DNA from 3 places in the Peribacillus sp. YIM B13482 genome. Region 3 is predicted to be linked to each of the others. Evidence: riboswitches for the same ligand, from Rfam matches in the RefSeq annotation. Region 3 holds a riboswitch; each other region holds the start of a gene.
The links. A riboswitch is a leader RNA that binds a small molecule or an ion and turns the genes downstream of it on or off. The one in region 3 is predicted to bind S-adenosylmethionine.

Region 1 (13,527 bases), on a different contig from region 3:
GGCCACACAGTTCCGCAATGGGTGAAGGATATGCTCGCCAAGGGCATCACTTCTTTCTATAAAGAAGAAAATGGCATTGTCCACTATTATGATAATGGTGAATATAAAGAGCTTATCGAAAATCCTAAAGTGATCAATCTTAAAGCAATCAAGAAGCAAAAAGGCGTAATCAAGAAAAACAGCGGTGCAAGCTTGATAGATATCGGCGATGGAGTGGCTCTTCTTGAATTCACTTCACCGAATAATGCAATCGGTCTGGATATCATGCAAATGATCAATGCGGCGGTCGACGAAGCGGAAGCGAATTTTAAAGGCCTGGTCATCGGTAACCAAGGCAAGAATTTCTGTGTTGGCGCTAATATTGCAATGATGTTGATGGAAGCGCAAGATGACAATATCCTCGAACTTGATATGGTCATCAGCCAATTCCAAAAGGCGATGCTTAAAATTAAGTACAGTGCGGTCCCGGTAGTGGTAGCCCCGTTTAATATGACACTTGGCGGTGGTGCTGAAGTATCCCTTCCGGCTGCGCGCATCCAGGCAACGACTGAAACGTATATGGGACTAGTGGAAGCTGGTGTAGGTTTGATCCCTGGCGGCGGCGGTACTAAAGAACTTTATGTGAAGACATTGAGGAATATGCCGAAGGGTGTCGACTTTGATTTACAGAAAGTGGCCAACAAAGTATTTGAAACGGTCGCCATGGCAAAAGTTTCAACCTCTGCTGAGGAAGCACGCGGGGATAATTTCCTTAATTCAACTGATGGAATAAGCGTGAATGCGGATCATCAACTATATGATGCGAAGCAGGCAGTCATCTCCATGTATGAACAAGGTTATACTGCTCCAACCTGCACAAAGATTCCTGTAGTAGGTGAAACGGGTTATGCCACACTGCTATTGGGGGCGGAATCCATGCGCCTTTCAGGATTCTTATCCGATCATGACCTTGTCATAGCCAAAGAGCTTGCATACGTCTTGGCAGGGGGGAAACTCCCATTTGGCACGAAAGTGGATGAACAGTATATCTTGAACCTAGAAAAACAAGCGTTCCTAAAACTGATTTCAACTCCAAAATCACAAGCAAGGATGCAGCACATGCTTGTTAAAGGGAAACCACTCCGTAACTGATAATAGATGAAGATATGGCCAAACGAAGGTTAATAGATTGATAGCTTAAAAATGAGTAAGGGGGATCCTCATGAAAGAAGCGGTAATAGTAGCTGGAGCAAGGACTCCGGTAGGAAGAGCGAAAAAAGGTTCTCTTGCTAATGTACGCCCGGATGATTTAGGGGCTCTTGTTGTAAAGGAAACGTTAAAGCGTGCAGGGAATTATGAAGGCACCATCGATGATCTGATTATCGGTTGTGCGATGCCTGAAGCTGAGCAAGGATTGAACATGGCACGTAACATTGGAGCATTGGCAGGATTGCCTTATACAGTGCCAGCTATAACCATTAACCGTTACTGTTCAAGCGGATTACAAAGTATCGCTTATGGAGCGGAGAGAATCATGCTTGGCCAAAGTGATACAGTCATTGCAGGCGGAGCGGAATCCATGAGCCTTCTGCCGATGATGGGCCATGTAACACGCCCGAACGCGCAACTTGCGGAAAAAGCCCCGGAATATTATATGGGTATGGGCCATACTGCTGAAGCCGTTGCAAAAAAGTACGAAATTTCCCGAGCCGATCAAGATGCATTTGCTGTACAAAGTCATCAAAGGGCGGCTAAGGCCATTGCAGAAGGAAAGTTTTCGGATGAAATCGTGCCGGTTGACGTAACCATCCGCTCAGTGGGGCCTGATCTTAAATTAAAGGAAAAATCATTCACATTTGCGCAGGATGAGGGCGTTCGTCCAGGAACGACTGTTGAAGTGCTGAAAAAACTAAGACCTGCATTCTCTGTTACAGGATCCGTAACAGCAGGGAATTCATCACAAACGAGTGATGGAGCAGCCGCGGTCATGGTCATGGATGGGGAAAAGGCATCTTCATTAGGGATGAATCCGATTGGTAAGTTCCGCTCCTTTGCTGTAGCGGGGGTACCACCTGAAATTATGGGCATCGGACCGATTGCAGCCATTCCTAAAGCTTTAAAACTAGCAGGCCTTGAGTTATCCGATATTGGTTTATTTGAATTGAATGAAGCCTTCGCTTCCCAATCCATTCAAATCATTCGTGAGCTGGGATTGAATGAAGAGATTGTCAATGTGAATGGTGGAGCCATTGCCTTGGGCCATCCGCTAGGATGTTCAGGAGCAAAATTGACATTAAGCCTGCTTCATGAAATGAAGCGCAGAAACCAACAATTCGGAGTCGTGACAATGTGTATCGGCGGTGGAATGGGAGCTGCCGGAGTATTTGAATTATTAGCGTGACCCACCCTTTCCAGAAGCTGTAAACATGCTTCCGGCGAGTTTACTATCATTAACATTTAGGAGGAAATAACATGTCGAATCAAACTAAAGATAACCTCATTAAAGGCGGAGCCTTTTTAGTAGAGGATATTACGTATGATCAAGTGTTTACACCTGAAGATTATTCCGATGAGCATAAAATGATTGCCAAAACTTCTGAGGATTTCGTAGTGAATGAAATTCTGCCGCAGGTTGAACATTTAGAGAACCATGAATTTGACCGTTCTGTTAAATTACTGAAGCATGCAGGTGAAATCGGTTTACTTGGTGCTGACGTTCCTGAGGAATACAGCGGATTGGGTCTTGATAAAATCAGTTCGGCATTAATTACAGAAAAAATGGCACTAGCAGGCGGCTTCGGAATTACGCATGGTGCACACGTAGGTATCGGATCTTTGCCAATCGTATTATTCGGGAATGAAGAACAAAAGAAAAAATATCTCCCTTTACTGGCAACGGGAGAGAAAATTGCTGCGTATGCATTGACGGAACCCAGCTCAGGTTCAGATGCCTTAGGAGCAAAAACGACAGCGAAATTGAATGCAGAAGGAACCCACTATATTTTAAATGGTGAAAAACAATGGATTACGAATGCAGGTTTTGCAGATGTCTTCTGTGTTTACGCTAAAATCGACGGCGAACAATTCTCTGCTTTCATTGTTGAGCGAGATTATAAAGGCGTATCAACTGGTGCTGAAGAGAAGAAAATGGGGATCAAAAGCTCATCTACACGTACATTAATCCTTGAAGACGTTCTTGTACCAGTTGAAAATCTTTTGGGTGTAGCCGGAAAAGGGCATGTCATTGCATTCAATATCCTGAATATTGGCAGGTATAAGTTAGGCGTGGGTGCTGTCGGCGGATCTAAACGTGCCCTTGAGATTACAGCTGCTTATACGAATCAACGCCAACAGTTCAAAGCGAAAATTTCCGATTTTAACTTGACGAAAGAAAAACTTGCAACAATGGCGGCAAAAATTTATGCTGCTGAAAGCTCTGTTTACCGTACCGTTGGACTTTATGATCAAAGACAGAGCAAGTTGACGGATGAGCAAGTAAAAGATGGAAAATCAATGGCAGCTGCAATCGCTGAATATGCAATTGAGTGTTCAGTGAATAAATTCTTCGCCTCCGAAGTATTGGATTACGTTACGGATGAAGGCGTACAGCTACATGGTGGTTATGGTTTCATGCAGGAGTATGAAATTGAAAAAGCATATCGTGATTCCCGTATTAACCGGATCTTTGAAGGAACAAATGAAATCAATCGATTGCTTGTTCCGGGAACTTTCCTGAAAAAAGCACTTAAAGGGGAATTGCCACTTCTTCAAAAGGCACAAAGCCTGCAAGAGGAATTAATGATGATGATGCCGGAAGAGCCTGGCGATGAGCCATTGGCACAAGAAAAAATGCTTGTTAGAAACGCTAAGAAAATCGGTATTTTGGCTAGTGGCCTTGCTGCACAGAAATACGGGAAAAACCTTGATCAAGAACAAGAAATCCTCTCCAACATTGCTGATATAGCTTCCCTTGCCTATGCAGCTGAGTCCGTTGTGTTACGTACGGAAAAAGCAATTGCGTCTACGGGGCTGGAGAAGAACAAACAAAAAGTGCTTTATACGGAAATTTTCGTTCAGGAAGCTTTCAATGAAATAGAACAACATGCAAAGGAAACGTTAATTGCGGTGGAAACAGGCGACACTCTTCGCATCATGCTTGCTTCCCTTCGCAAGCTGACAAGACACACTCCAATCAATGTCATTGCGAAAAAACGTGAAGCTTCGGTTAAGGTAATCGAAACGGAAAAATATGCGCTATAAGCAATAAATCAGAATCTGTAAAGGGGATGCCCGTAAAGGCATTCCCTTTATTTCCTTTGATGAAATCTCATTGGGAATTCAAAGGATATTTCATTGTATTGCGTGGTGAAAACGGGTATTCTAATGATAGGTGGTGAAACGATGGGCTTAACATTATATTGGTACCCAAAATGCGGCACATGCCGTAATGCGAAAAAGTGGCTGGATAATCATGAACTGCAATATGAAGCAATCCATATAGCGGAAAACCCGCCTTCGCGAACTGAAATCGAACAACTATATAAAATCAGCAATTTAGAGTTGAAGAAGTTTTTCAATACTAGCGGTCAAAAATATCGGGAGCTGGGCTTAAAGGATAAGCTGAAAGAAGCTTCTGATGCAGAGATGCTTGATATATTGTCTACAGATGGCATGCTTCTGAAAAGGCCGATTGTTACGGATGGTACCAAAGTGACGGTAGGTTTCAAAGAAGAGCAATTCAATCAGGTTTGGAACTGAAATTTAACAAAATATTTGGTTAATTCCTTACTTAAACATAAGATCTGCCTTATAATGGAATAGATAAAATAAGATGTACATATGGAGGGTTAAAATAATGACAACAACACCAAAAGAACTTCGTTACACTAAAGAACATGAATGGGTCAAAACGGAAGATGGAACAGTGCGCATTGGAATTACTGCGTTCGCCCAGTCCGAGCTTGGGGACATCGTATTCGTTGAGCTTCCAGAAATCGGTGATGAACTGAAAGCGAACGAGCCATTTGGAAGTGTGGAATCCGTTAAGACCGTTTCTGAGCTTTATGCTCCTATCAGTGGCAAGGTTGTTGAAGTAAACGAAGACTTAAGTGACAACCCTGAATATGTAAATGAATCTCCTTTTGAAAAAGCATGGATGATCGTGCTTGAACCATCAAATAGCAGTGATATTGAAAATCTGATGAGCGCTGAAGAATATGAAAGTTTGATTAACGGTTAAAACGAAGGAGAGGGGGGCCTGAAAAGGCCTGCTCTCTTTTTCATTTTGTACAATTGCAGTTGCGCACATAATTCGTGAGATGGAGTGATGACATGGAATGGGGCGAGTTCGATAAAGTGATCATTGTAGAAGGCAGTTCCGATAGAAAAAAAGTTGCCTCCGTTTTAAATGAAGATGTGGAAATAAGGTGTACGAATGGGACCATATCATTAACTAAGCTCGATGAATTAGTGGATGAATTGATGGAACGTGATGTTTATCTCCTGTTTGACGCAGATGAATCAGGAGAAAAGCTGCGGAAGCAATTCCGAAGGGAAATGCCGGAAGCGAACCACCTGTATATTAATAAAATGTACAAAGAAGTGGAAAGCTCACCCGAACATCATATCGCAACTGTGCTTTTATCTGCCAATATGAATGTGAAAATGAAATTTTTAAGTCAAAGGATGAACGATTAATTGATGCAGGAATGGAAAGAAGAAGAGTGTAAGATTGCCGTTGAAAAAGGGGAAACCTTTTGTTTATATTTATATACGCCTTTATGCGGTACCTGTCAGGTGGCTTCCAAGATGCTGACGATATCCATGGAACTTTTCCCGGAATTGAAGGCAGGCAAAATGAATATGAACTATGTCCAAGCAATCGCCGAATCGTATGAAATTGAAAGTGTCCCTTGTTTATTGCTTTTCAAAAAAGGACAGCTGCACAAAAAAATATATGCCTTTCAATCCGTTCCTTATTTGTATGGATTGCTTAAGGAAATCAGCTAAGAAACCAATCAGAACCGGATTGTTTTTTTTATTGTGAACATGTTGCTCCCAAATTGAAACTAAAAAAAGAATATTCTAACAATTCGTTGACTGATTAATTCTAAAATGCTATATTTTGAATTAAGAAAGCAACGGCTGAATTTAATAGTTCTTATCAAGAGTGGCGGAGGGACTGGCCCGACGAAGCCCGGCAACCGGTATAAATTTATATACGGTGCTAATTCCAGCAGAGTGTTGGCTCTGGAAGATGAGGTGTGTTTTAAAACCTCTTCTTGTGGAAGTGGTTTTTTTGTTTATGAAAGGCCAGGTTTTCATGAAATTCCAACTAAATCCATAGAAAAAGGTGAAATCATATGTCAGAGAAAAAGTTGCGTTTTGAAACATTGAGTGTTCATGGCGGTCTGCAAGCTGATGAAACAGGTGCCCGGGCAGTCCCTATCTACCAAAGCAATGCATACTTGTTCAAAGACACAGACCATGCAGCGAATTTATTTGGTTTAAAGGAGAATGGTTATATATATACACGACTCCATAATCCCACGGTCAGTGTTTTTGAGGAAAGAATGGCCTTATTGGAAGGCGGTATCGGCGGATTGGCAACTGCAAGCGGAATGGCAGCCATCTCACTGTCAATCCTGAATATTGCCGGTGCAGGGGATGAAATTGTTTCAGCCTCTACATTATATGGCGGCACGTATAATCTTTTTGAAAATACTCTTCCTAAATATGGGATTAAGGTGAAGTTCGTTTCTCCTGATGACCCAGAAAATTTCAAAAGGGCAATTACGCCAAGAACAAAAGCCATATTTGCTGAAACGATCGGAAATCCAAGTTTGAGGGTCCTTGATATAGAAGCAGTAGCAGACATCGCCCACGAAGCCGGGATACCTTTAATTATCGATAATACCTTCGCTACACCGTATCTATGCAGACCAATTGATTTTGGGGCGGATATTGTCATCCATTCCGCTACAAAATGGATTTTGGGGAATGGAACGACGTTAGGCGGCGTCATAGTGGATGGAGGGAAGTTCGACTGGAACTCGCCAAACTACCCTGGCTTTACGGAGCCTGACCCAAGCTACGACGGTCTTGTATACGCCGATGCAGTTGGACCTGCTGCTTTTATAACGAAGGCCCGAGTGCAGTTGCTTCGTGATTTAGGTCCTGCGCTAAGTGCCCAAAGTGCATTCCAGTTTACGCTTGGACTTGAAACGCTGCATGTAAGAATGAAAGAGCATCTTTCGAACACCAAGTCTGTCATTCAATATTTGGAAAATCACCCTGCCGTGACTTGGGTTTCACATCCCGGTAAAGAGGATCATCCCGATAAAGCCCTTGCGGACAAATACTTGCCTAAGGGAGCAGGCTCTGTTGTGACTTTTGGAATACAGGGTGACCGCGAAGCCGGGGCAAAACTTATCAATTCGGTGGAATTATGGTCCCATGTAGCTAATGTAGGGGATGCTAAGAGTTTAATCATCCACCCTGCCAGTACGACCCACCAACAATTGAATGATGCAGGTCTGGCGAAAGCGGGAGTGCGTGCTGATCAGGTCCGTTTATCCATCGGGATTGAAAATGCAGAGGATTTAATAGAAGATTTAGAGCAGGCAATTGAAAAAGCGACGAATATCGTCTCCCTGACGTCTAAAACGGTTTAAGAAAAAAGTCCAGTTCATTCTTTTACTAGAAATAATATACATTGCACTCCTTTTTTATCTATGATAAAATTTCCCCATACTAAAGAACTTAATGCTGTACAAATATTCTATATATTAGCTCTTATCAAGAGAGGTGGAGGGATGTGCCCGATGAAACCCGGCAACCGACAAGGAGATTCCTTGGAAAGGTGCCAATTCACACAAAGTTTAATTACTTTGGAAGATGAGAGGAAGGCCAGCTTCTTCACCTGCCTTTCTGCTCATGCAGAAAGGTTTTTTCTATTTCATTTGGGAAAACCTTCATGAAAGGAAAAAATGGTATTAAAAACTGACTAATAATGTAGAGAAATCAACTAAGTTCATAGGTTTTATTGGATAAAAGAGGTGAGCATTAATGATTACATTGACGAAAGTAAGTAAGCTTTTCCGAACAGGAAAAGGAAACGGTGAGACTATTAAGGCAGTAAATAATGTGAGTGTTGAAATAAATAACGGCGAAATTTTCGGTATTATTGGTTACAGCGGAGCGGGGAAAAGTACTTTGATCAGAATGCTCAATGGATTGGAAACACCTACAGAGGGATCCGTTGTGGTGGCTGGGAAGGAAGTTTCAAAAATTAAAGGGGCTCAGCTCCGTAAGGCACGTCAGGAAATCAGCATGATTTTTCAACATTTCAATCTATTATGGTCCAGGACGGTTCAGGAAAATATATCCTTCCCGTTGGAAATTGCAGGAGTTTCAAAACTTGAACGCACCAAGCGTGTGAACGAATTGATCAAGCTAGTCGGATTGGAAGGCAGAGAAAAGGCATATCCTTCGCAATTAAGCGGAGGGCAAAAGCAAAGGGTGGGAATAGCCAGGGCCCTAGCAAATGATCCTAAGGTCCTGCTTTGTGATGAAGCGACTTCTGCCTTAGATCCACAGACTACCGATTCCATACTCGAATTGCTTGTGGACATCAATCAGCGCCTGGGGTTGACGATTGTCCTGATAACACATGAAATGCATGTAATACGTAAAATCTGTCATCGCGTGGCCGTGATGGAGAACGGGCAAGTTGTTGAAGAGGGACCTGTCCTGGATGTATTCAAGAATCCTAAAGAACAAATGACGAAGCGTTTCGTGCAACAGGTAACGGAACCAGAAGAAACGAAAGAAACGATGGACCATTTGCTTGAACGCTTTCCTGCAGGTAAAGTGATTCAATTGACTTTTGTAGGTGATCATGCAGAAAGCCCGTTGATCACCAAGCTCGTACGTAACTTCGAGTTGGATGTCAATATCGTTCAAGGTAAAATATCCCAAACAAGAAGCGGTTCATATGGAACGTTGTTTATCCACCTTGATGGCAATGAGGATGAAATGCTCCGCGCAATAGAATTCATAAAAGCACAGCAGGTAGGCGTGGAGGTGATTACTCATGCTTGAAGAATTATTGCCGAATGTAGATTGGGAATCCATTTTAGACGCAACGAAAGAAACGCTTTATATGACAAGCATCTCTGTAATAGCTACCTTTTTTATAGGCATACTATTAGGGCTGATCCTGTTCTTGACAGGCAAAGGTAATATATGGGAAAATCGGGCGGTCAACGCAGTCATTGGTGCTGTCGTCAATATATTCCGTTCCATTCCATTTCTTATTTTGATCGTGCTGCTCATTCCTTTCACTAAAGCGCTTGTCGGTTCTATGATTGGTGAGAATGCAGCATTACCAGCACTTATTATCGGGGCGGCGCCATTTTATGCGCGTATGGTTGAAATTGGCCTCCGTGAGATCGATAAAGGTGTAATTGAAGCGGCTAAATCCATGGGGGCAAAAACGAGTACGATCATTTGGAAGGTCCTTCTTCCAGAGTCGATGCCGGCCCTTATTTCCGGGATTACGGTAACATCGATTGCATTGGTCGGCTATACCGCAATGGCCGGGGTCATCGGCGCAGGCGGGCTTGGTAATCTAGCCTATCTAGACGGCTATCAAAGAAGCCACAATGACGTTACGCTAGTAGCGACTATCGTTATTCTGATTATCGTCTTCATTATTCAAATTATTGGAGATGTGATCACATCTAAATTAGACAAAAGATAAGGGAGATGAATAGGATGAAAAAGTTTTTAGGGTTTGCATTAGTCCTTGTTTTATCGATTGCTCTGGCAGCTTGTGGAGCCGATAAGGACAAAAGTGGCAGCGATACAGAAAAGGAAGCGAAGAAATTAGTTGTAGGGGCATCCAATGTTCCACATGCCGAGATTCTTGAAAAAGCTAAACCTCTTCTTAAAGAAAGAGGAATAGATTTGAAAATTGAAAAATTCCAGGATTATGTTTTACCGAATAAGGCTTTAAATGATAAGGAATTGGATGCTAACTATTTTCAGCACCTACCTTTCCTTGAGGCGGCCAATAAAGAGAATGGATATAATTTAGTCAATGCGGGCGGAATTCACATCGAGCCTATCGGTCTATATTCAAAAAAATATAAAAGCATCGCTAAACTTCCGGAAGGGGCAACAATCATTATGAGCAGCTCGGTTGCTGACCACGGACGTGCGTTATCTCTGTTGGAAAAGAATGGCCTGATCAAATTGAAAGAGGGCATAGATAAAACGACAGCAACAACAAAAGACATCGTTGAAAATAAGAAAAACCTTAAATTTGATGCTAATTATGAAGCAGCTTTACTTCCAAAGATTTATGAGAATGGTGAAGGGGATGCAGTTCTGATCAACTCTAACTATGCAATCGACGCAGGCTTGAATCCATTGAAGGATTCGATTGCCATTGAAGGTTCTGACTCGCCATATGTGAACGTGATTGCGGTTAACAAAGGTGATGAAAATAAAGAAGAAATCAAAACGCTAGTAGAAGTATTGCATTCTAAAGAGATTCAAGATTTCATCCTTAAAGAATATGATGGTGCAGTTGTACCGGTTGATAAATGATTCAAGAATGGCGGCCTGATATAATTCAGGTCGTTTTTCATGTTTAATCCCGAATCTGAAGGGTAAATAGTTAATGAAGGAAATAAAATGATACACAAATTTGAAAGGATGGTTCACTATCAATACTCTTGATTTAAATGTAACAAGCGAAATGGAAAAGGCGATGCAGTCTTCACATGGGATTGGCTACAGTGAGTACAGTAGGAACTTAGACCTCCGTATCGAGGTTGAGAAGGAACGAGATAGGGAGCATGTAAAGTGCAACAAAATGGTCCTGGATCTTCAACGCAAAATTCACGTCTAAGCATATAAAAGAGTTCTTTAAAAGATCGGTCTGTAGAGGTAAAATGGAAAGTGGTCCGGAAAATAAGGGTTTCCTTATTGGATAAACTTACATAATGCCTGACAGTCCGATTTTTTTCTTTCCAAACCGGAACGTTCATACCTTCCAATCGAATCTGTCGAACATATATTAATAAGAACGAAGGTTTGCCGAATAATAAGATAATTTTAACAAAAGCTAAAATACGGCTGAATATGCTGTAAATATGCCCTATCTGTTAGTATCCTAAGAATAGGACAGGTTTTTACTATGTAATAAGTAGAAACCCCTATCTATATTAGTTGATTCTAAATTGGATTTGTTATAAAATTGGAATGAGAATAAATTGAGAATGCTTTTATGCAAATTATAGTAAAGAAAGTTATCTTTACTTTCTGGTAATAAAATAGGAATTAGTTCACGGAGGTATTATTATGTCAGCTTCTACATTAACGGTTAAAGATCTTCACGTATCAATTGAAGGTAAAGAGATTTTAAAAGGGGTAAACCTTGAAGTTAAAGGTGGAGAAATCCATGCGATCATGGGACCAAATGGAACTGGTAAATCCACTTTATCATCAGCAATCATGGGTCACCCAAAATATGAAGTGACAAGCGGAAGCATCACATTCGATGGGGAAGACGTATTGGAAATGGAAGTCGACGAGCGCGCTCGTGTCGGTCTATTCCTTGCTATGCAATATCCAAGTGAAATCAGTGGCGTTACAAACGCTGACTTCTTACGTTCTTCCATTAACGCACGCCGTGAAGAAGGCGATGAAATTTCATTGATGAAATTCATCCGTCAAATGGATCAAAAAATGGAATTCCTTGAAATGGATGAAGATATGGCGCAACGCTATTTAAATGAAGGTTTCTCCGGCGGAGAGAAAAAACGTAACGAGATTCTTCAATTAATGATGATCCAACCTAAAATTGCAATTTTAGATGAGATTGATTCAGGGCTTGACATCGATGCACTTAAAGTCGTTTCAAAAGGAATCAACGAAATGCGCGGAGAAGACTTTGGATGCTTGATCATCACTCACTACCAACGTCTATTAAATTACATCACTCCTGATTATGTACACGTAATGATGCAAGGACGTGTCGTAAAATCAGGTGGTCCTGAACTTGCTGCCCGCCTGGAAGCGGAAGGTTATGATTGGATCAAACAAGAATTGGGCATTGAAGACGAAACTGTTGGCGAAGAAGCGTAAGTAGGAGGATTTGCAATGACTACAGAAACGAAATTACCGTTTGAACAAGAGGATATAAGCTCTTATTCAACTAAAAATAATGAGCCAGCTTGGCTTTCCGAGCTTCGGATTCAAGCGTTTTCTGAATTTGAAAAGCTCCCGATGCCAAAGCCGGATAAAACGAAAATCGACAAATGGAATTTTACTTCTTTCAAGACCCACGCGGTTGAAAGTGAAGCTTTTGCCTCTAAAGAGGAGCTTCCGGAAGAAATCAAAGCCATCATTGAAGAAAACGGAAACTTATACATTCAACGCAACAATACGCCGGCACATATCAATCTGTCAGCAAATGTGAAAGAACAAGGCGTCATTTTTACGGATATTTTCACAGCGGCACGTGACCATTCCGAGCTTGTGCAAAAGTATTTCATGAAAGACGGCGTTAAAATAGATGAGCATCGTTTAACAGCATTGCATGCTGCATTAGTTAATGGGGGAGCATTCCTTTATGTTCCGAAAAATGTAGAAATCAAAGAGCCGATTCAAGCGGTATTCTTGTTGGATAATCCAGATACTGCACTTTTCAACCATGTATTGATCGTAGCGGAAGATAACAGCTCGGTAACATACGTGGAGAACTATTTCTCAAATGTTGAATCTAACGAAGGCATTGCCAATATCGTAACGGAAGTATTTGCGAATGCGAATGCAAAAGTGGAATACGGAGCGGTCGATACACTTTCAAAAGGCTTTACGACATATGTTAACCGTCGTGGAGTGGCAGGGCGTGACGCTCGTATCGAATGGGCACTTGGCCTGATGAACGATGGAAATACGATTTCAGATAATACAACATATCTAATGGGCGATGGCTCTCACGGTGATACTAAATCCGTTGTTGTCGGACGCGGGGAACAAAAACAGAACTTTACGACAGCCATTATTCATTTTGGCAAACGCTCTGAGGGCTATATCCTTAAGCACGGTGTAATGAAAGACGCAGCATCCTCTATTTTTAATGGAATTGGGAAAATAGAGTTTGGTGCTACAAAGGCTAATGCCGAACAAGAATCACGCGTACTGATGCTGAGTGAAAAAGCACGCGGTGACGCCAATCCAATCCTCTTGATTGATGAAGATGATGTAACGGCTGGTCATGCTGCTTCCGTCGGTCGTGTTGACCCGCTTCAACTGTATTATTTAATGAGCCGTGGTATTACAAAGAAAGAAGCAGAAAGACTTGTCATTCACGGATTCTTGGCCCCTGTTGTTAACCAGCTTCCTATTGAGGGAGTTAAAAAACAATTAGTAGCGGTCATTGAAAGGAAAGTACAGTAATGAACCCATACGAAATTCGTAAGCTTTTTCCAATATTAGATCAAGAAGTCAATGGTCAGCCATTAGTTTATTTAG
Region 2 (4,699 bases), on a different contig from region 3:
CAAATAATATCTAAGGGGCAAATCCTATTCCTGGACCAAAACCACTTCATCATGTCCGCATTCAGAGCATTTCATGAGATGCGGGCATTGGCCTTTTTGAAGGGATTGAGGGTATCCGTCGTTTTCTTTAAGTGTGTCGATATCCATATAAGCACTGTAATCATCAGCGTAATCCATGAATTTCCCTTTATCATCAAGATCACTGCTGCACTCCGGGCAATTTACATGAATTTTTCTTAGACCGTTGCAAAGCGGGCATAAAGACATTGTTTTTCCTCCTGTCCCCGATACTTTTCCATTATTTTAACATATGGGAACACCCTCCCTAAAACCAACGGGAGGGTACTCCTATGCAATTATTTATTAACCATGTCAGCAGGATCTACCCATGCTTTGAATTCAGCTTCCGTCAGGAATTCTAATTTCAACGCCGCTTCTTTTAACGTAGAGTTGTCCTTGAATGCAGTTTTGGCGATCTTGGCTGCTTTTTCATAACCAATATGCGGGTTCAATGCTGTTACCAACATAAGTGAACGGTCTACATTTTCTTTGATTTTATCTTCATTTGCAGTGATGCCAACTGCACAATTAATGTTGAAAGAGTGAATGCCTTCCGTCAATAATTTCACCGTTTGCAGGAAGTTAAAGATGATGACTGGTTTGAATACATTCAGTTCAAAGTTACCTTGGCTTGCTGCAAAGCCAATCGTAGCATCGTTACCCACAATTTGTGTCGCAATCATGGTAAGCGCTTCACTTTGTGTAGGATTGACTTTACCTGGCATGATGGAGCTGCCTGGCTCGTTTTCAGGAATGGCAATTTCGCCGATTCCGCTTCTAGGGCCACTTGCCAGCCATCTGACATCGTTCGCAATTTTCATTAAATCCGCTGCCAATGCTTTCAACGCACCGTGTGCGTAGACGATTTCGTTATGGCTTGTCAATGCATGGAACTTATTATCCGAAGTGACGAAGGGATGTCCTGTATCTGCTGCAATTTGTTTGGCGGAAAGTCCTGGGAATTCTTTTTTTGTATTGATTCCCGTTCCTACAGCCGTTCCGCCTAGGGCCAGGTTCAATAATTTTTGGCTGCTTTCCTGAATCATCGCGAGATCTTTATCGAGCATCGCTTTCCAACCGGAAATTTCTTGTCCCAAAGTCAGTGGTGTTGCATCTTGAAGATGTGTCCGGCCAATTTTCACGACATCCCAAAATTCTTTTTCTTTTGAATCGAAAGTATCACGAAGTGCTTTGATGGCAGGAACCAATTTTTCAGCGACTTCCATAAAGGCTGCAATATGCATGGCGGTCGGGAAAGTATCATTGGAGCTTTGTGCCTTGTTAACATCATCATTCGGGTGAAGGGTTTCGGATTCACCATTTTCTTTTAACCATTCATTCCCTTTGTTAGCGACCACTTCATTCACGTTCATATTACTTTGCGTACCGCTTCCCGTTTGCCAAACTACAAGTGGGAAATGTTCATCAAGCGTACCTTCAAGGATTTCGTCGCAAATCTTAACGATGGCATTCTTTTTAACCTCCGAAAGATCACCAAGATCATAGTTCACCTTTGCCGCAGCTTGTTTAACGTATGCAAATGCACGAACTAATTCAATCGGCATTTTTTCGTTACCGATTTTGAAATTGTTACGGCTTCTCTCCGTTTGTGCACCCCAATATTTATCGGCAGGAACTTTCACTTCACCCATCGTATCTCGTTCGATTCTGTATTCCATGTGTTCTCCTCCTATTGTTTGCACTATTCATCGAAGACCATATGTATATGAAATGAATAATGTCATATTATTCTTTCTCTCTATACATTGTACAAACTTTATTTTTTTAATGCAAAAATAACCGGCCATGCCTCCCCCTTTTTCTTTAAAATCCATTTAATATCGTGTTTATCCCTGGACCCATGAAAATTTTGGATATTCTTTTTAGACACATAAAGTGTTGGCACCGCTAGTCTCCAATTGCCCTATTCATGAAAATCAAAGCATTATCATCCAAAATGTTCTTGACAGTATTTTATATATATAGTAAATTCAAAAGAAATTGAATAATCTAAACTCTTATCGAGAGAGGTAGAGGGAATGGCCCGATGACACCTCAGCAACCTTCATTTGTTTCAAACCAATGAAAAGGTGCTAATTCCACAAGTTTGTGAACTTGGAAGATAAGAAGAATGACTCGTCCCTATTTAATCAAAGTCTTCTTCTTAAAGAAGACTTTTTTTTATTTTATTTAACTAAAAAGGAGCAGTGAAAACTATGTACAAAACTGAAACATATCTTGCTCAATTAGGAAATCGCAGTGAAACGGCGACAGGAACAGTCAATCCGCCAGTATACTTTTCAACAGCTTTTCGCCATGAAGGAATCGGCCAATCGACTGGATTTGATTATACAAGGACAGGTAATCCTACACGCCAACTATTGGAACGATCCATCGCCGATCTGGAAAAAGGCGACCAAGGGTATGCCTGCAGTTCAGGAATGGCAGCCATTTCTACTATACTGGCCTTATTTAAATCAGATGATGCATGGATTGTCAGCGAAGATCTTTATGGCGGTACATATCGTCTGTTGGAACAAGGGTTTAAGAAATGGGGATTGAAGTGCGACTATGTAAACACTTGTTGTTTGGAGGATATTGAAAAAGCCATCACTCCTCACACGAAAGCCATCTTCATCGAAACTCCCACTAACCCTCTTATGCAGCAAACAGACATTAGCGCCGTTGCAGCATTGGCCAAACGATTTAATTTATTGTTAATCGTTGATAACACTTTTTACACGCCTCTTATTCAACAACCCATCCTGCTTGGAGCAGATATTGTGATCCACAGTGCAACCAAGTATCTCGGTGGTCATAATGATGTGCTCGCTGGACTGATCGTTGCTAGCGGCGCTGAATTATGTGATGCACTTGCCTTCCATCATAATGGCATGGGAGCTGTCTTGAGCCCATTTGATTCCTGGCTGTTGATGCGCGGAATGAAAACCCTGGCATTGCGGATGGAACGTCATGAAAAGAATGCCAAGATACTTGTAGATTACTTGTCGGAACATGATTGTGTTACAGATGTATTGTATCCAGGTAGAGGCGGCATGATTTCATTCCGTATCATTGATGAAGCGGCGGTCAACCCATTTTTACAATCACTCTCATTAATTTCGTTTGCAGAAAGCCTTGGAGGGGTTGAAAGCTTCATCACCTATCCTGCTACACAAACACATGCCGATATACCGCTTGAAGTCAGAACGGCGAACGGGGTTTGCAATCGCCTGCTGCGCTTCTCCGTCGGCATTGAAGACAGCGAAGATTTGATCCAGGACTTACAGCAAGCATTCGCACATGTAAAAAGGGAGGCACTACGATGACCACTCATGATTTCAGCTTTGAAACCAAATTACTTCATAATCAACATAAATTCGATCCTGCAACAGGCGGTGTGAGCGTCCCCATTCAGCACGCATCCACTTTCCATCAATCCGATATCGATCAATTCGGCAAATATGATTACAGCAGAAGCGGGAACCCAACTCGCGAAGCACTGGAAGATATCATTGCCGAACTTGAGGAAGGCACTCACGGTTTTGCCTTTTCATCAGGTATGGCAGCCATTTCAACAGCTTTCCTGCTGTTGTCTGCCGGAGACCATATCGTCATTTCCGAAGATGTGTATGGCGGTACGTTCAGGATGGTCACAAACGTTTTGACGCGTTTCAATATTGAGCATACATTCGTTGACATGACGGACCTTGAAAGCATTAAAGCGGCCATTCAGCCAAATACGAGAGCCATATACATCGAAACGCCTTCAAATCCATTACTTAAAGTGACCGATATTAAAGCAGTATGTGATATCGCGAAAAAAGCCGGTGCCTTAAGTTTTGTTGATAATACATTCTTGACCCCAGCATTACAAAAACCACTGAATCTGGGCGCTGATGTTGTCCTTCATAGCGCAACGAAATTTTTATCCGGCCATAGTGATGTGATAGCTGGACTTGCCGTAGTAAAAGATCCGGATTTGGCAGTAAGACTCGGTTCCCTCCAAAACTCCTTTGGAGCGGTTCTTGGTGTACAGGACGCCTGGCTTGTAATGAGAGGTCTGAAAACCTTGTCCGTTAGAATGGAACACTCCCAAAAAGGGGCAGAAAAGATTGCCGCCTACTTAAATGAGCAGCCTTTGGTGAAAAAGGTTTATTATCCTGGCCTGGCCGATCATCCACAGCACGAAATCCAGCAAGGCCAGTCGCTTGGTGCAGGGGCGGTCCTATCATTTGAATTGGAAAGCGAAGAAGTCTTCCGCTCTTTCGTGAACACTGTCGAGCTTCCTGTCTTTGCCGTAAGCCTTGGAGCGGTCGAATCGATTTTATCCTACCCGGCCAAAATGTCCCATGCTGCCATGCCTGCTGATGAAAGGGAAAAGCGAGGCATCACGAACAGCTTGCTCCGCCTCTCTGTCGGACTTGAAAATCCGGACGATTTAATCAAGGATTTCGATGCTGCCCTCGTAAATATTGCAAAAGGGGAAGCAATTGCTGCAAAATGATTAAAGGATGGGTGCCTCATAAATTATGGGCACCCACTTGTTTGCATCATTTTAATTCTTTTTCAACCTATTAATAAATAAAGGCCAACGATTTTGAACTGTGCCCCATTTTACGGACAGTATAAAAAAGTG
Region 3 (13,527 bases):
AAGCTTTTCCGCGGCTTTAATCGAGCGAATATTTTTTTTGCGAATACGCATGAATACTGTTTCCAAACCGAGCTCGAAAAAAAGCTCTTTAAAGAAAGCGTCCTTTGCAATGGCATTATACCCTTTCCCGTGAAAAGGCTTGCCAAGCCATGTGCCTAAGAAACCTGCACCATCTTCAATATCGTATAAAGAAATACAACCGATGGGATTTTCCCATTCATCCAAGATTGTTCGTGAAATGAGTTCCCCAGAATCTTCTGCCTCGATCGTTTGCTTAGTAATGAAAACATATTCTTCATATGAATCTACTTTATGGCGCACGAAAGGGAAGACATCTGGATGCGTCATTTGTTCATAAAGAGAAAAACAATCTGTGAAATCTCTCTTTTTTAACATTTCCGTCCCTCCGTTTGAGGGCAGTTCTTATGCGTAGTCGCTGCCCACCCTCGAAATTTTTTAAGTCGTTCATCAAAAAATTTCGGGGTGGGAATCGAACCCACTAGAACCGGAAACCGGTGGCGCACCATTTGCCTTCCCTATTTTTATTGTCAGAAATTATACAAATCAAAAGACCCTTACGAAGGTATAATACTAAAAAAAAATCGGTTTGGGAATAGGTTTTTTGCCTTTTTTTTTCGTCAAATTTCAACTTTTTTATGAAGGGTGAAATTTGAAGGCAAACGCTTGCTTTTTTTCATGAAAAACTGATTTCTTCGCCCGATTTTTCAAGGGTAACTTGATGCTTCCTTTAAAACTTCCCTGTGAATTGCATGAATAAAATGATTGCCCCGAGGGCCCATACATAAATGGAGAATATTTTCAGTGAACGCTTTTTTAAGAAATCAATCATCCATACTACAGCAATATAACCAAAGATTGCTGCGGCTAGGGTACCAACGAAAAGCGCAGTGACTGGAAGCCGTTGAACTTCTCCTGTAATTATTGGTTTCATCTGAAATACAATGCCCCCCGTAATGGCTGGAATTGAAAGCAAGAAGGAAAAATAAGCTGCCGTGGCCCTATCAAGCCTGCAGAAGAGCCCTGCGGCTATCGTTAGGCCGGAACGCGAAAGAGCAGGCATGATGGCGGCAGCTTGGAAAGTACCGATGATCAGGGCATCCTTAATGGAAATTTCATTAATTGACTTGCCACCTTTTTTTACACCGTCCGCTACCCATAAAATCAGCCCGGTCACTAAAAATTCCCAGCCAATGGTCACCCCTGTTTTTGAAAGGCCATCAAACCAATCCCCAAGTAAAATGCCGGCAATCACTGCAGGGATCGTCCCTGCAATGAGAAGCAGAGTCATTTTGGAGAAAGGGTTTTTCAAAACCGAAATAATGTCATTCTTGTAGACGACCAATAATGCCAGCAATGTACCGATATGGAGCATGGTATCAAGAAAAATGCCGGCCTCGTCAAGATGGAATATATGCCGTCCTAAATATAAATGTCCAGTACTTGAAATAGGTAAAAACTCAGTCAAGCCTTGAATGATTCCAAGGATGAAGGCTTGAAAATCGTTCAGCAAAAAAACATCACTCCATTCTAGAAGGTATGGGACAATCCATTATTTAATCTGTATGCACAAGACGGATGAACATGTTCGGATTTTTCGTTAAATGTATTGCCAATGGGGTTTCATGAAGAAAAGGCAGTCCATTTTTACTTTTTTCGAATATAATGAAAGGAAAATGAAACTATTTTTCAACTGATTCGTAATTATTAATATGAGAGAGGAGGAGAAGACACTATGCCTACTAAAGATGAGAAAGTGTTTGCTGCCCTTATTTATGTAATCAGCTTTTTTACAGCATTTATCGGTCCTTTAGTGATTTGGTTATTGAAAAAGGACTCGTCACAATTTGTGGATTATCATGGAAGGGAATACCTGAATTTTTTCATTTCCTACACTGTATATTCAATAGTTGCAGGGATACTTACTATAGTATTGATTGGATTCTTGCTATTGCCGGTTATCGGGATAGCTTTAGTCGTATTCACCATCATTGCTGCTGTAAGGGCCTATGAAGGAACGGATTACAGGTTCCCCTTAATTTTTAGGATTTTATAGAATGATGTAAAAGGATTCCGTATTCGGAGTCCTTTTTTATATGAACCATGTTGGGAATTGCCCTTCATTAAAAAGGGAATAGATCATATTAAAGCGAATAAAGTAATATGATAACAACTTCAATGCACTTTATTAAGTGAAAGACGGGCGGCTTGTAGTACTGCTAATTAATGTTCGCTTAAGGCGGCAAACTTTCTTGTAAGGGGTGAGGAAAAGAGCAGAATATGAATATACGTGAATATTATCAAAAAACGAGCAATTCAAATTTCAATGCCTCTTGGATATCTCTTGTTTTGGCCGTTGTATTTTTCATTTGCCATATTTTTTCGTTGATACCTGGCAATATATTATTGATAACGTTTCCTTTTATTTTATTTAGTATTGTCCAATTTATCAGTCACAGGATATATGAAAGTAGAATTAAGGAATTGCCTGATGAATTCGTCGGGACGAATGACGGGTTATTAAAAAATGAACATGTTTTATTGACTTTTATGCCAGCACCGACATTGCGGCTGCTTCTCTTTGCACCTGATGGGTCTCTAATGGGCGAGATACGTGATTTGAATATGAAGTGGTTCATGTGGATGATTCCCAATTTCTTGTCGATGCTCCTGGCCAAGCGATATGAACTGGTGGACAATGAGGGGCGCTTGTTAGCCAAGTACCATATCAAAAGAGGGCTTTTCAATAAAATGACGATCATGGATGATCAAGGCGGCCTTATTGGATCGTATCAAGAAAATCGTTCATTCGTGAAGATCAATGGAATGATATATAAGGAAGACGGCACAGAATGGATGCCCATTCAAACGCCGGGGAGTGTGAATTCTTTTGAGATAGCCACAAAAGATGGGGAAAAGATCGTTTCATACCAAGAAGGTTGGATGCCTATGGAATGGGGGAGACGATTCAAGACAAATACCCCCATACTTTCTTTTTCATCCAATGTTGATGAAATCCCTAAAATCATCGTCTTTGGGTTTTGTGCAGCCACTCTAAATCATCGTTCAAATTGACTAGTGTTATCCTTTAGCAAATCCTTTTAATATTTGATATAATTATAGAAGGATACATAGATTGATTACATAATAAAAGGTGGTAAATATGAGTTTACTTAATGAGATTCTTAATTTTAATGAACAGTTTGTAGAAAAAGGTGATTATGTTAAGTATAGAACGGATAAGTTCCCTGAGAAACGTATGGTCATCATAAGCTGTATGGATACTCGGCTCGTTGAACTATTGCCAAAATCCTTGAATATCAAAAATGGCGATGTCAAAATCCTGAAGACTGCCGGGGCAATCGTCTCCCATCCATTTGGAAGTGTCATGCGGAGTATCCTGATTGCCATTTATGAGCTAAAGGCAGATGAAGTATTCGTCATACCTCACCATGACTGTGGAATGGCATCAGTAGATGCAGATTCTGTAGTAGGGAAAATGGTTGAACGTGATATTCCACAGAGCACCATCGATACCCTTGGAGCTGCAGGAATAGATATTCGCAGTTGGCTTCGCGGATTTGATGATGTTTATGAAAGTGTTAAGAAAAGTGTGGAAGTGATTAAAGGACATCCTTTAATACCTAAAAATATTCCTGTACATGGTCTTATCATTTCACCCGATACAGGGAAGCTGGAATTGATAGTCGATGGGTATGCGGAAGAACAAAAATAATATATTTATCGAAGCTGTCGGGATTATTTTCCGGCAGTTTTTTTCAAATTTTAAGCAATACTATTTATTTTTATCCTTTTTTTTGATAAAATCGCGAAGTGTAGTTTGTCACTAATACAAACGGGTGGGCGAGGGATAAATTTTATAAGGATACAACATGAAGAAATTAAACTTGGAAGCGTTTTTCCATTTTTCAGACTATGGAACGAATGGAAAGCGTGAAATCCTTGCTGGAGTCGTCGGCTATTTTACGATAGTCTATATACTCATCGTGAATTCCCTGATTTTATCGGAAGCAGGCATACCAGTTAATGGTGCAGTGATTGCCACGATTCTTTTATCTGCTTTAAGCTGTGTCATGATAGGAATTTGGGCGAATGTCCCAATCCTCCTCGTTCCAGGAATGGGCGTAAATGCCCTTTTTGCTTATACCATGGTTCAAGGGATGGGTCTATCTTGGCAATCGGCGCTTGGTGCTGTGTTTATCTCAGGGGTTATTTTTGTAGTCATTGCTTTTACAAAATACTCTAAGTTAATCAGTGAGTCAATTCCAAGTTCGATAAAAGAAGCCATATCTGTTGGTCTTGGCTTGTTCTTGATGCTAATCGGTCTCGAGAAGGGCGGGATAATCACGGGAGGTTCATCATCTATCGTCGCATTGGGAGATTTAAGCGATCCAGCAGTGTGTGCAACGGTGTTAACCTTTTTACTGGCAATCACGCTATTCATCAAGAATGTCCCCGGTAACTTCATGATTACCATCCTGGCAGGTAGCCTTATTGCCTATTGTTTCGGGACGGTTCAACTATCGGAAATCCATTTTTCAGGCATAGACACAGCTTCCTACGGCGATCTCTTCTTTTCATTATCGTTCATGGAAGCGGACCGAATTGAATTCTGGATAAGTGTATTTGCGATGACGATGGTTCTTGTTTTTGAAAATATTGGTCTTGTACACGGGCATGTAGACAGTATCAACCGCCAGGACGCCTATAAAAAGTCGCTGCAGGCGACAAGTGTTTCCGTTTTATTTTCAGGTATATTCGGATCGAGCCCTACCGTTGCAACAGTTGAAACCGCAGCAGGAATCGCATCTGGAGGCAGAACCGGTTTTACTTCAGTGGTGACGGGTTTGCTATTCATTCTATCATTGCTGTTTATACCAGTGATTAAAGTGATCCCTGATAGCGCCATTGCCCCCATTTTAATTATTATTGGCATTTTGATGCTCGGAAACATTAAAAAGCTGGATTTCAGCGATTTAACCGAGAGTATACCTGCAATCATGATCATCACGATCATTCCATTCACATACAGTATCGCGGATGGAATGGCATTCGGTTTCATTCTGTACCCGTTCTTGAAGCTTGTTACCGGAAAGGCGAAAGAGGTGTCAGCCCCGATGTATGTGAGTGCTGGAATGTTTATCGTCTATTTCATCATCAGTATGCTTGGTTAATATTATGGAAGAGCGGTTGGAATGAGTTCTCTCTTATTCCAACCGCTCTTCTTATTGTATATTTTTGACGAAAAAAATGGATTTATTGTGAATTACTCGATGACACATCCATTCTGAAAATGCTATGATATAGAATATTAAAAAATGATAAATGACTAGCAGCATATTAGAGGATGTGACAGGATGATTATTGAAGGTTTAAAAAGCCATGGATCAGGTAATGATTTCTTAATAATTGATGAATTGACTACGGCCTTGACGTTTACTGAAGAAGAGCGAAAAAATTTCGCGAAGGCCCTATGCAATAGGGAAAAGCTTGGAGCGGACGGTATTTTGTTTGTAATGGAAAGTGAACAGGCCGATTGCCGGATGCGTGTCTTTAATGCGGATGGATCGGAAGCTTCGATGTGTGGCAATGGACTTCGCTGTGTTGCGCGTTATGCGAACGACGTTCTAGGGCTCGATAAAATGATTGTGGAAACGATGAAGGCAAATCTACTCGTGGAGAAAACGGAAGATATTTATGAGGGCATCCCGACTTTCAAGGTGGAAATTTCCCCGGTAAGTTTTAATGTAAAGGATCTTCCTCTTGTATTAGCAAAAGAACAATTGCTAAACGAACCAATGCCGGAACTTCATGATACCCTTTTATTTTCGGCATTGGCGGTTCCTAATCCACATTTAATCACGCTCATCGATAGTGACGTTTTGCAAAGTGATTTGCAGGCAGACCTTTCGACAAAGGTCAATCAACCGAATGCGCTTTTCCCTGATGGTGTCAATGTCAGCTTTGTGAAAGAGCTTGAACCAGGGAGCATTTATGTGCGGACATTTGAACGGGGAGTAGGCTTCACTAATGCATGTGGAACGGCGATGTCAGCTTCAAGCCTAGTAACATGCTCTGTTGGAATTAACTCGTTGGAAAGTGAAATATCTGTCTATAATAACGGTGGAAAAGTTAAATGCGTCGTCCATCATGATGAAGAAAGCCAAAAGTATTCAATAGATTTAATCGGGAATGCAACATATGAATTCAAGGTATTGATTGAAATAAACTTAGATCAGCCTGAAAAATTCAAAATGCTTGAAAAACAGGTTTTTGAATCGGAAACAAGCTTATATTCCAAGCTGCAGGATGAAGTTCAAAGTTATTTGAAAACGACATTATAAACTGGAAAGACCAACAATTAGTTGGTCTTTTCAGGCTGTCGACAAAGTCGACAGCTGTTTTTTATAAAAAGTTTAGCAACAATATATTGTGTCCTTCTTTCAAATTTACAACTAAATATGCTAATTAAAAGATAAAAAACCCCCTTTTTCTCCAACAATTCTTTTGGAAAAGGGGTTTGTCTACACTCTGGAAAGACCAACAATTAGTTGGTCTTTTTTTGTTTTAGGAACGACAATACTTCCAAAAAGGCTGGGCCATTATCGACAAGTCTGTAATCCATAAATGGACACCCTTCCCTTTTTAATCTGTTTGGCACGGTTTCAATCGTATAGTCCTTCAACTGGAGACTTTCGTCCACTTCCTTCCAAAACAAAGGTGTGGCCACACCCGCGAAAGAATTTCCGCGTGGGGAATAAGGAACAATTATGGTTTTTCCTTCACTATGCTGCACAAAGTCCAAGTAAAGTCGATTATGCCGATTTATTTTCATTCTTTCCGTTGTAAAATCATTTGGGTTGGAACTGGTTAGGTAGTCGCCGAGAAAGTCGGTGAATATGCGTGTCTCCTGATAAGTAAATCTGTCATCAGGCAGAGGGATGTGAATTTGCAGTCCTTTGTTACCTGACGTTTTTACAAAAGCCTTTATCCTTAATGATTCCATCACTTTTTTAATTTCCTGTGCGGCCTTTATCGCCAATGAGAAAAATTCGATGGAAGGAGGGTCTAAGTCCAGGACGATTTCGTCGGGTCTTGTTTTACCCGCTTTCTGAAATGGGGCATGGAATTCCAATGCAAGTTGATTACCAAACCAAAGAAGCGTTTCAATATCGTTACACAGCATATACTCGATATCCACATCCATGAACGTTTTAATAAAGGCCGGCGCATAATCAGGTTTGTTTTTCTGGAAAAATCTTTCTTTATCCATAGTGCCATGAGGATAACGGATTGTCGTAAGCAGTTTATCCTTTAAGAAAGGTAAGAAGAAGGATGAAACCTCTCTTAAATAATGGAGGTATTCAACTTTTACCACCTTTTTTCTACCAGTTAACCAAAGCGGTTTATCCTTGGAGGTTATTTGTACAGTATCTGGAAACGTGTACTGGCCTATCACGAATTTCTCCCAGGTGCATTCTTCGGGAGCCGTTTGTAAAAGCCATTGCGAAAACTGAGGTTCACGCAATTCATTTTCCTCATATACGTGTAGGAATTGAACTTCGATGCAAATGGATGGATGGATATAAAAAAATTGTGCATCTTCATCTGATGCATTTTGCTTGATCAGTTCATGCAATATCCTTTTATCTTGAGCACTCAGTCCATTTTTAACACTTCCGATTTTCGTTGCGGCACCTTCTTTTAAAACTGCGAGGGAAACGTAACCATTTTCTTTGTGCAATGCTGTAATGAAACAAGAAACGGTCTTCCAATTTTTCACTTTGATCCAAGATGTAGTACGTTTTCCTTCTTGCCAAGTACCCCGAACTTCCTTAGCGACAACCCCTTCGCCATCTAATAGGATGACCTTATTCAAGGCATTATCCAAAACGTCAAAACTCTCAATTATTTGGATCAAAGCCTTATCGTTGGGGTCAGGCGGCATAGGAAAACCAAGTGCTTCACCCATATTCAGCATGAATCCCCTTCGTTCTTCCATAGGTTTAGCAGCTATGTCCTTTCCGCTGATGCGAATCAGGTCAAACGCAATAAACCGGCATGGCGAAAAATGAGCTTTTTCTGAAATTAAGGATTGTTTCCCAAGGCGCCCTCGCCACTGTATTTGGCAAAAGTCGGCCTTTGCTTGATTGGTAAGCCAAACCAACTCTCCATCTAACTGTAGCGGGAGATAATCTTCCAGGTCCAAATTTTTGATGTAAGCAATGATTTCTGGGAATTGTGGTGATAATTCCTTCTCGTTTCGACTCGAGATGCTTATCGTATCGGAGTCTATCGTTAAAATTGTCCTAAAGCCGTCATATTTGACCTCATAACGCCAATCTTTGGAGGTGGGGGCTTCAGGGTAATAGGTTGGCAGCATTGGTTTCATTTAGTTTTACCTCCGCAAATAATTGATTAACATTATTTTGCCAAAAAAACGAAGTGTTAGAGTTGGCAATTGTTTTTTCGGTTTTTTTTGAACAAAGGGGAATAATAAAATTGTTCTTCTCTTTAAAAATAAGTTATGAGGTGACGAATATGCATACGATGTGGAAGGGGAGCATATCATTCGGTTTGGTGAACATTCCGATTAAACTTCATGCTGCAACGGAGGATAAGGATATTTCTTTAAGGACGTTGCATAAGGAATGTCATTCACCGATTAAATACGAAAAAGTTTGTCCGGTATGCCAGAAAGAAGTGGGTAAGGATGATATAGTCCGCGCTTTTGAGTATACAAAGGGAAAATTTGTTGTCTTGGAAGACAATGAACTAGAGCAACTGAAAAAACAAAACGAAGAAAAAGCCGTGGAAATTGTGGATTTCGTTAAAATAGAAGAAATAGATCCCATATATTTTAACCGGAGTTATTACATGTCGCCTAATGATGGAGGGATAAAGGCTTATTCCCTTCTGAGACAGGCCCTCAAGGAATCGGATAAGGTAGGGTTAGCGAAAATCATCATTCGCTCAAAAGAACAAATGGCGGTAATTCGAGTCGTTGATAATACCTTGGTGATGGAAACGATCCATTACCCGGATGAAGTTCGCTCAACAGCGGATGTACCGAATATCCCTGCTAATGATACCATTGTAAAAAAGGAAATAGATACTGCCGTGTTATTGATAGATCAATTAACGACTACTTTCAATCCGGCAAAATACACCGATGACTATCGAACAGCATTACTTGAATTGATTGAATCGAAGAAAACGGGACAAACGACGATTACAGCCAAAACAAAAGAGCCAGTTTCCAACAATGTAACAGATTTAATGGAGGCTTTACAGGCATCCATTGACCGAACGAAACATGATGAACCAGAAAAGAAAAAGACGACCCGAAAGAAAGCGGCACCGAAAAAAAAGAAACAAGCATAAAACAGGAAGCTGAGCGGAAGACGCATTATGTCGCTCGGCTTTTTGCTCGTTTTAGCCAAGGGAATGGCAAGATTATGAAAGACTTTACAAAGAAATAATTCGTTAAAATTACATAAGTAATGCATGTACAAATAGGTATTGGATCAAGATGTGATCCGATTAATGGGATTAAAAGAAAATAGTGGATGCAAATGAAGGCAAAAAAATTCGCTCCCTAAAGAGCGACAATGAGGAATTCAATCGTGAAAATCAACATATAGGCGAACGGTTGTAGTTTTCGACTATATATTGTGTTCATATTCTACCATATTTAATTCTGAAATAGCAACAAAATTACTAAACTATCCTATGATTTTTTCTGGAAATCAATGATATTCGACCGATCATGGGGGATTTTGTATGTTCCGATCCACTATATTCTCATAAATAATTACAGAAAAAATGGATTTTTAGTATAATTTAAACATATGGGATGATATAAATTAAAATGAACGGAAGATGATGTTAAAAATGGAAAATGGAAAAATCAAATCGCTTCATGCCGGAAGGGCCAAACAGGAAAATTTTTCGAATATCGATATCTTTTCAGCCATGGATAAACAAGCACAGGATAATGTGACAGTAACTAGATCTGGCATAATTGGTGATGGGGTAGGTAATGTAAGGTTCCATGGAGGTCCTGATCGGGCTTTGTGCTTTTACCCCTTTGAGCATTATTCATTATGGAATGAAAAATTCTCTAAAAAGCTGGATATCCCTGCATTCGGTGAAAATTTAACCATAGCGGGGATGACGGAAGTATCAACATATATCGGCGATATTTATCAAATAGGCGAAGTGATTGTTCAAATTAACCAGGGGAGGATTCCTTGTTCGACCATTTCCCACTTCAATCAAGAACCTAAGTTTTTGGAACTCGTGCTAAAAACGAGTTTCACTGGTTATTTTGCAAAAGTACTTCAAGAAGGAACGATAAATAAACAAAACGAAATCGTGCTAATAGATCGTTTGCAAGAAAAAATTTCAGTTCATTATGCAGCAGAGGTGATCCTTCATAAACGAGATGGGCTGGAAGGCGCAAACGCTTTACTTAAACTGGATTCGTTAGCGGAAGACTGGAAACAGAGGATATTAAAGGGAGTCCAGGCTGCAAAAGATTGAATGATTTTTGCAAAAGTGAAAAAAATGACGATCAGGTATTGAAATTGACAGATTATTAATGTAAATTAAATATAATCAAATTTTGAAATCTTGTGAAAATTATATAAATGGATCTTATCGAGAGAGGTGGAGGGACTGGCCCGAAGAAACCTCAGCAACCAGCTTAGGCAAAGGTGCTAAATCCAACAAGCAGAGCTTGATAGATGAGGAGAATGTTTCAAAAAACCTTCTTCTTTGAGAAGGTTTTTTTTCTTTTCTCTCATACTCATAGAAAACGACAAAAACAGGATTGTTTTTGAGAGAGGATGTAATGATGAATTTTCGTAAAGAAGTGAAAGAAAGAATGCTGGTTGGGGAAGGGGCAATGGGGACCTTACTGTACTCTAATGGCATCGATCAATGTTATGAGGAATTAAACTGTACGAACCCAGATCAAATAGTGTCCATCCACCGTGCTTATTTGGAAGCTGGTGCAGATATCCTTCAATCGAATACCTACGGAGCCAACTTCAACAAATTGAAACGCCATGGACTAGAAGATGAAGTAAGCAAAATCAATCGCCAGGGAGTCATCCTTGCTAAAAAAGCGGCAAAAGGAAAGGCATATGTCTTCGGTACCATAGGGGCACAGCGGAGTATCAGGAAATCGGATTTAAGCATTGAAGAGATAAAGCGAGGTTTTCGAGAACAGCTATACAGTCTGCTGATGGAAAATCCTGATGGGATTCTCCTAGAAACATTCTATGACCTGGAAGAACTTGAAACCGTCCTGCAAATCGTTAAAAATGAAACTGGACTGCCGATCATCGCAAATGTTTCGATGCATGAACTGGGTAATCTTCAAAATGGAATCCATTTAAATGAAGCCTTTCAAAAACTTGAGCAATTGGGTGCCGATGTTGTTGGGGTGAATTGCCGTCTCGGTCCACATCATATGATTAGGGCCTTGGAAGAAGTAAGTTTGCCAAAGCAAGCGTCGATTGCCATTTATCCTAATGCCAGCCTTCCGGATTATGTGGATGGAAGGCTTGTCTATAAAGCTGTACCGGAATATTTCGGTTCAAGTGCCCTCGAGCTGCGTGAGCAAGGTGCCACGATCATAGGAGGCTGCTGTGGAACGACGCCTTTGCATATTCAAGCTGTAAAGAATGCAATTGGAAGTTTGGTACCAGTAAAAGAGAAAATTACTAAAATCCGTGAAATAGAAATAATTGAAGTGATTGATAGAGAGTTGGAAATCCCACTTTACGAAAAGGCCAAAACTGAAAGGACGATACTAGTTGAACTTGATCCACCGAAAAAGTTGGGAATAGAGAGTTTCATGACTGGTGCTGAGGTTTTGAAAAAAGCAGGGGTCGATTCAATTACATTAGCGGATAATTCACTTGCTTCACCAAGGATATCGAATGATGCACTGGCTAATTTACTGAAGAACCAATTGAATGTAACGCCGATGGTGCATATAACATGCCGGGATCGAAATTTAATTGGCCTGCAGTCACATTTAATGGGTCTGCAGACAGTGGGGCTGAACGAGTTATTGATCATCACCGGAGATCCTTCTAAAATTGGGGACTTCCCAGGTGCCACTTCGGTTTATGATTTATCGTCGTTTGACCTGATAAGTATGGTCAAACAATTTAATGAGGGTCTTTCCTATTCCGGTCAAAGTTTGGGCCAACGGGCAAATTTTAAAATTGCCGCCGCTTTTAATCCCAATGTGAAATATCTGGATAAAGCTGTTCAGAGAATGGAAAAGAAGATTGCATGCGGTGCTCAATCCTTTTTGACACAGCCAATTTATTCGGTGGAGCAGATTGAAGAGGTATATGAAGCTACAAAACATTTAGAGACCCCGATTTTCATCGGTATCATGCCCTTGACAAGCACACGGAACGCCGAATTCATCCATAATGAAATCCCAGGCATCAAATTGCCTGATAATGTTAGAAGGGCTATGGCTTTAGCGGGGGATGACCCTGTAAAGTCAAGGATTGAAGGGGTGAATATCGCACGAGAGCTAGTGGACGCGGCAAGGGAAAAATTCAAGGGCATATATTTAATTACTCCGTTCCTTCGCTATGAAATGACGGCGGAACTTACGAAATATATTAGAAAAGTCGATAGTAAACAAACATCAGAGGTGGCAGTACATGAATAAAAAAGCGATTCAAGAACAGTTGGATACTAAGATTCTCCTTCTTGATGGAGCGATGGGGACCATGCTCCAAGCGGAGAATTTAACAGCAGAGGATTTTGGCGGGGAACAATTCGAGGGCTGCAATGAGTATTTATCACTGACACAACCAGAAATCATCCAATCCATCCATGAAAAATATTTAGCAGCAGGCGCTGATATCATTGAAACAAATACCTTCGGAGCGACAAGCATCGTGCTTGAAGAATACCAAATAAGCACAATCGCTTACAAGCTTAATAAAATTTCAGCCGAGCTTGCCGTTAAAGCATGTGAAAAGTATTCAAATGAAGATTGGCCAAGATATGTGGCTGGCTCGATGGGTCCCACTACAAAAACGCTTTCCGTAACAGGGGGAACTACTTTTGATATTTTAACCGATTCCTATGAAGAACAGGCACTTGGTCTCTTGGATGGTGGGGTGGACTTGCTATTGGTGGAAACCTGTCAGGATATGCTTAATGTCAAGGCTGCCTTTTCTGGAATCAAAGCAGCCTTCGCTAAAACAGGAAAAGATGTGCCTGTCATCATATCAGGTACGATCGAACCGATGGGCACGACACTCGCTGGCCAGTCCATAGAAGCTTTCTATTTATCGGTTGAACATATGAAGCCCGTGGCTGTCGGCCTGAATTGTGCAACAGGTCCGGAGTTCATGATAGACCATATCAGGACACTTGCAGATATAGCAAATAGCGCCATCAGTTGTTATCCGAATGCTGGGCTCCCGGATGAAGAGGGTCACT

Region 1: it holds a riboswitch for S-adenosylmethionine, as region 3 does, so the genes downstream of both, ACFX4L_RS00495 (methionine ABC transporter ATP-binding protein) here and ACFX4L_RS10520 (bifunctional homocysteine S-methyltransferase/methylenetetrahydrofolate reductase) in region 3, are expected to answer to the same signal.
Region 2: it holds a riboswitch for S-adenosylmethionine, as region 3 does, so the genes downstream of both, ACFX4L_RS24940 (methionine biosynthesis PLP-dependent protein) here and ACFX4L_RS10520 (bifunctional homocysteine S-methyltransferase/methylenetetrahydrofolate reductase) in region 3, are expected to answer to the same signal.

Annotation. Positions count from the first base shown of each region.
Region 1 is NZ_JBHZPF010000001.1:84,910-98,436, reverse strand. Features, by position in the region: gene ACFX4L_RS00535 (3-hydroxyacyl-CoA dehydrogenase/enoyl-CoA hydratase family protein) at 1-1,131, shown strand, start outside; gene ACFX4L_RS00530 (acetyl-CoA C-acetyltransferase) at 1,202-2,380, shown strand; gene ACFX4L_RS00525 (acyl-CoA dehydrogenase family protein) at 2,452-4,239, shown strand; gene ACFX4L_RS00520 (arsenate reductase family protein) at 4,381-4,737, shown strand; gene gcvH (glycine cleavage system protein GcvH) at 4,835-5,218, shown strand; gene ACFX4L_RS00510 (toprim domain-containing protein) at 5,311-5,676, shown strand; gene ACFX4L_RS00505 (thioredoxin family protein) at 5,680-5,988, shown strand; SAM riboswitch class I at 6,137-6,242, shown strand; gene ACFX4L_RS00500 (O-acetylhomoserine aminocarboxypropyltransferase/cysteine synthase family protein) at 6,342-7,652, shown strand; SAM riboswitch class I at 7,771-7,882, shown strand; gene ACFX4L_RS00495 (methionine ABC transporter ATP-binding protein) at 8,047-9,081, shown strand; gene ACFX4L_RS00490 (methionine ABC transporter permease) at 9,074-9,742, shown strand; gene ACFX4L_RS00485 (MetQ/NlpA family ABC transporter substrate-binding protein) at 9,757-10,593, shown strand; gene ACFX4L_RS25390 (YuzK family famiily protein) at 10,745-10,897, shown strand; gene sufC (Fe-S cluster assembly ATPase SufC) at 11,350-12,135, shown strand; gene sufD (Fe-S cluster assembly protein SufD) at 12,151-13,452, shown strand; gene ACFX4L_RS00470 (cysteine desulfurase) at 13,452-13,527, shown strand, end outside.
Region 2 is NZ_JBHZPF010000113.1:104-4,802, forward strand. Features, by position in the region: gene ACFX4L_RS24930 (hypothetical protein) at 25-267, opposite strand; gene fumC (class II fumarate hydratase) at 357-1,739, opposite strand; SAM riboswitch class I at 2,076-2,189, shown strand; gene ACFX4L_RS24940 (methionine biosynthesis PLP-dependent protein) at 2,277-3,389, shown strand; gene metC (cystathionine beta-lyase) at 3,386-4,567, shown strand.
Region 3 is NZ_JBHZPF010000016.1:54,346-67,872, forward strand. Features, by position in the region: gene ACFX4L_RS10470 (GNAT family N-acetyltransferase) at 1-396, opposite strand, end outside; gene ACFX4L_RS10475 (undecaprenyl-diphosphate phosphatase) at 749-1,528, opposite strand; gene ACFX4L_RS10480 (DUF4870 domain-containing protein) at 1,754-2,074, shown strand; gene ACFX4L_RS10485 (hypothetical protein) at 2,299-3,093, shown strand; gene ACFX4L_RS10490 (beta-class carbonic anhydrase) at 3,182-3,754, shown strand; gene ACFX4L_RS10495 (NCS2 family permease) at 3,912-5,213, shown strand; gene dapF (diaminopimelate epimerase) at 5,397-6,383, shown strand; gene ligD (DNA ligase D) at 6,587-8,431, opposite strand; gene ku (non-homologous end joining protein Ku) at 8,581-9,423, shown strand; gene ACFX4L_RS10515 (MOSC domain-containing protein) at 9,934-10,584, shown strand; SAM riboswitch class I at 10,696-10,794, shown strand; gene ACFX4L_RS10520 (bifunctional homocysteine S-methyltransferase/methylenetetrahydrofolate reductase) at 10,898-12,745, shown strand; gene metH (methionine synthase) at 12,738-13,527, shown strand, end outside.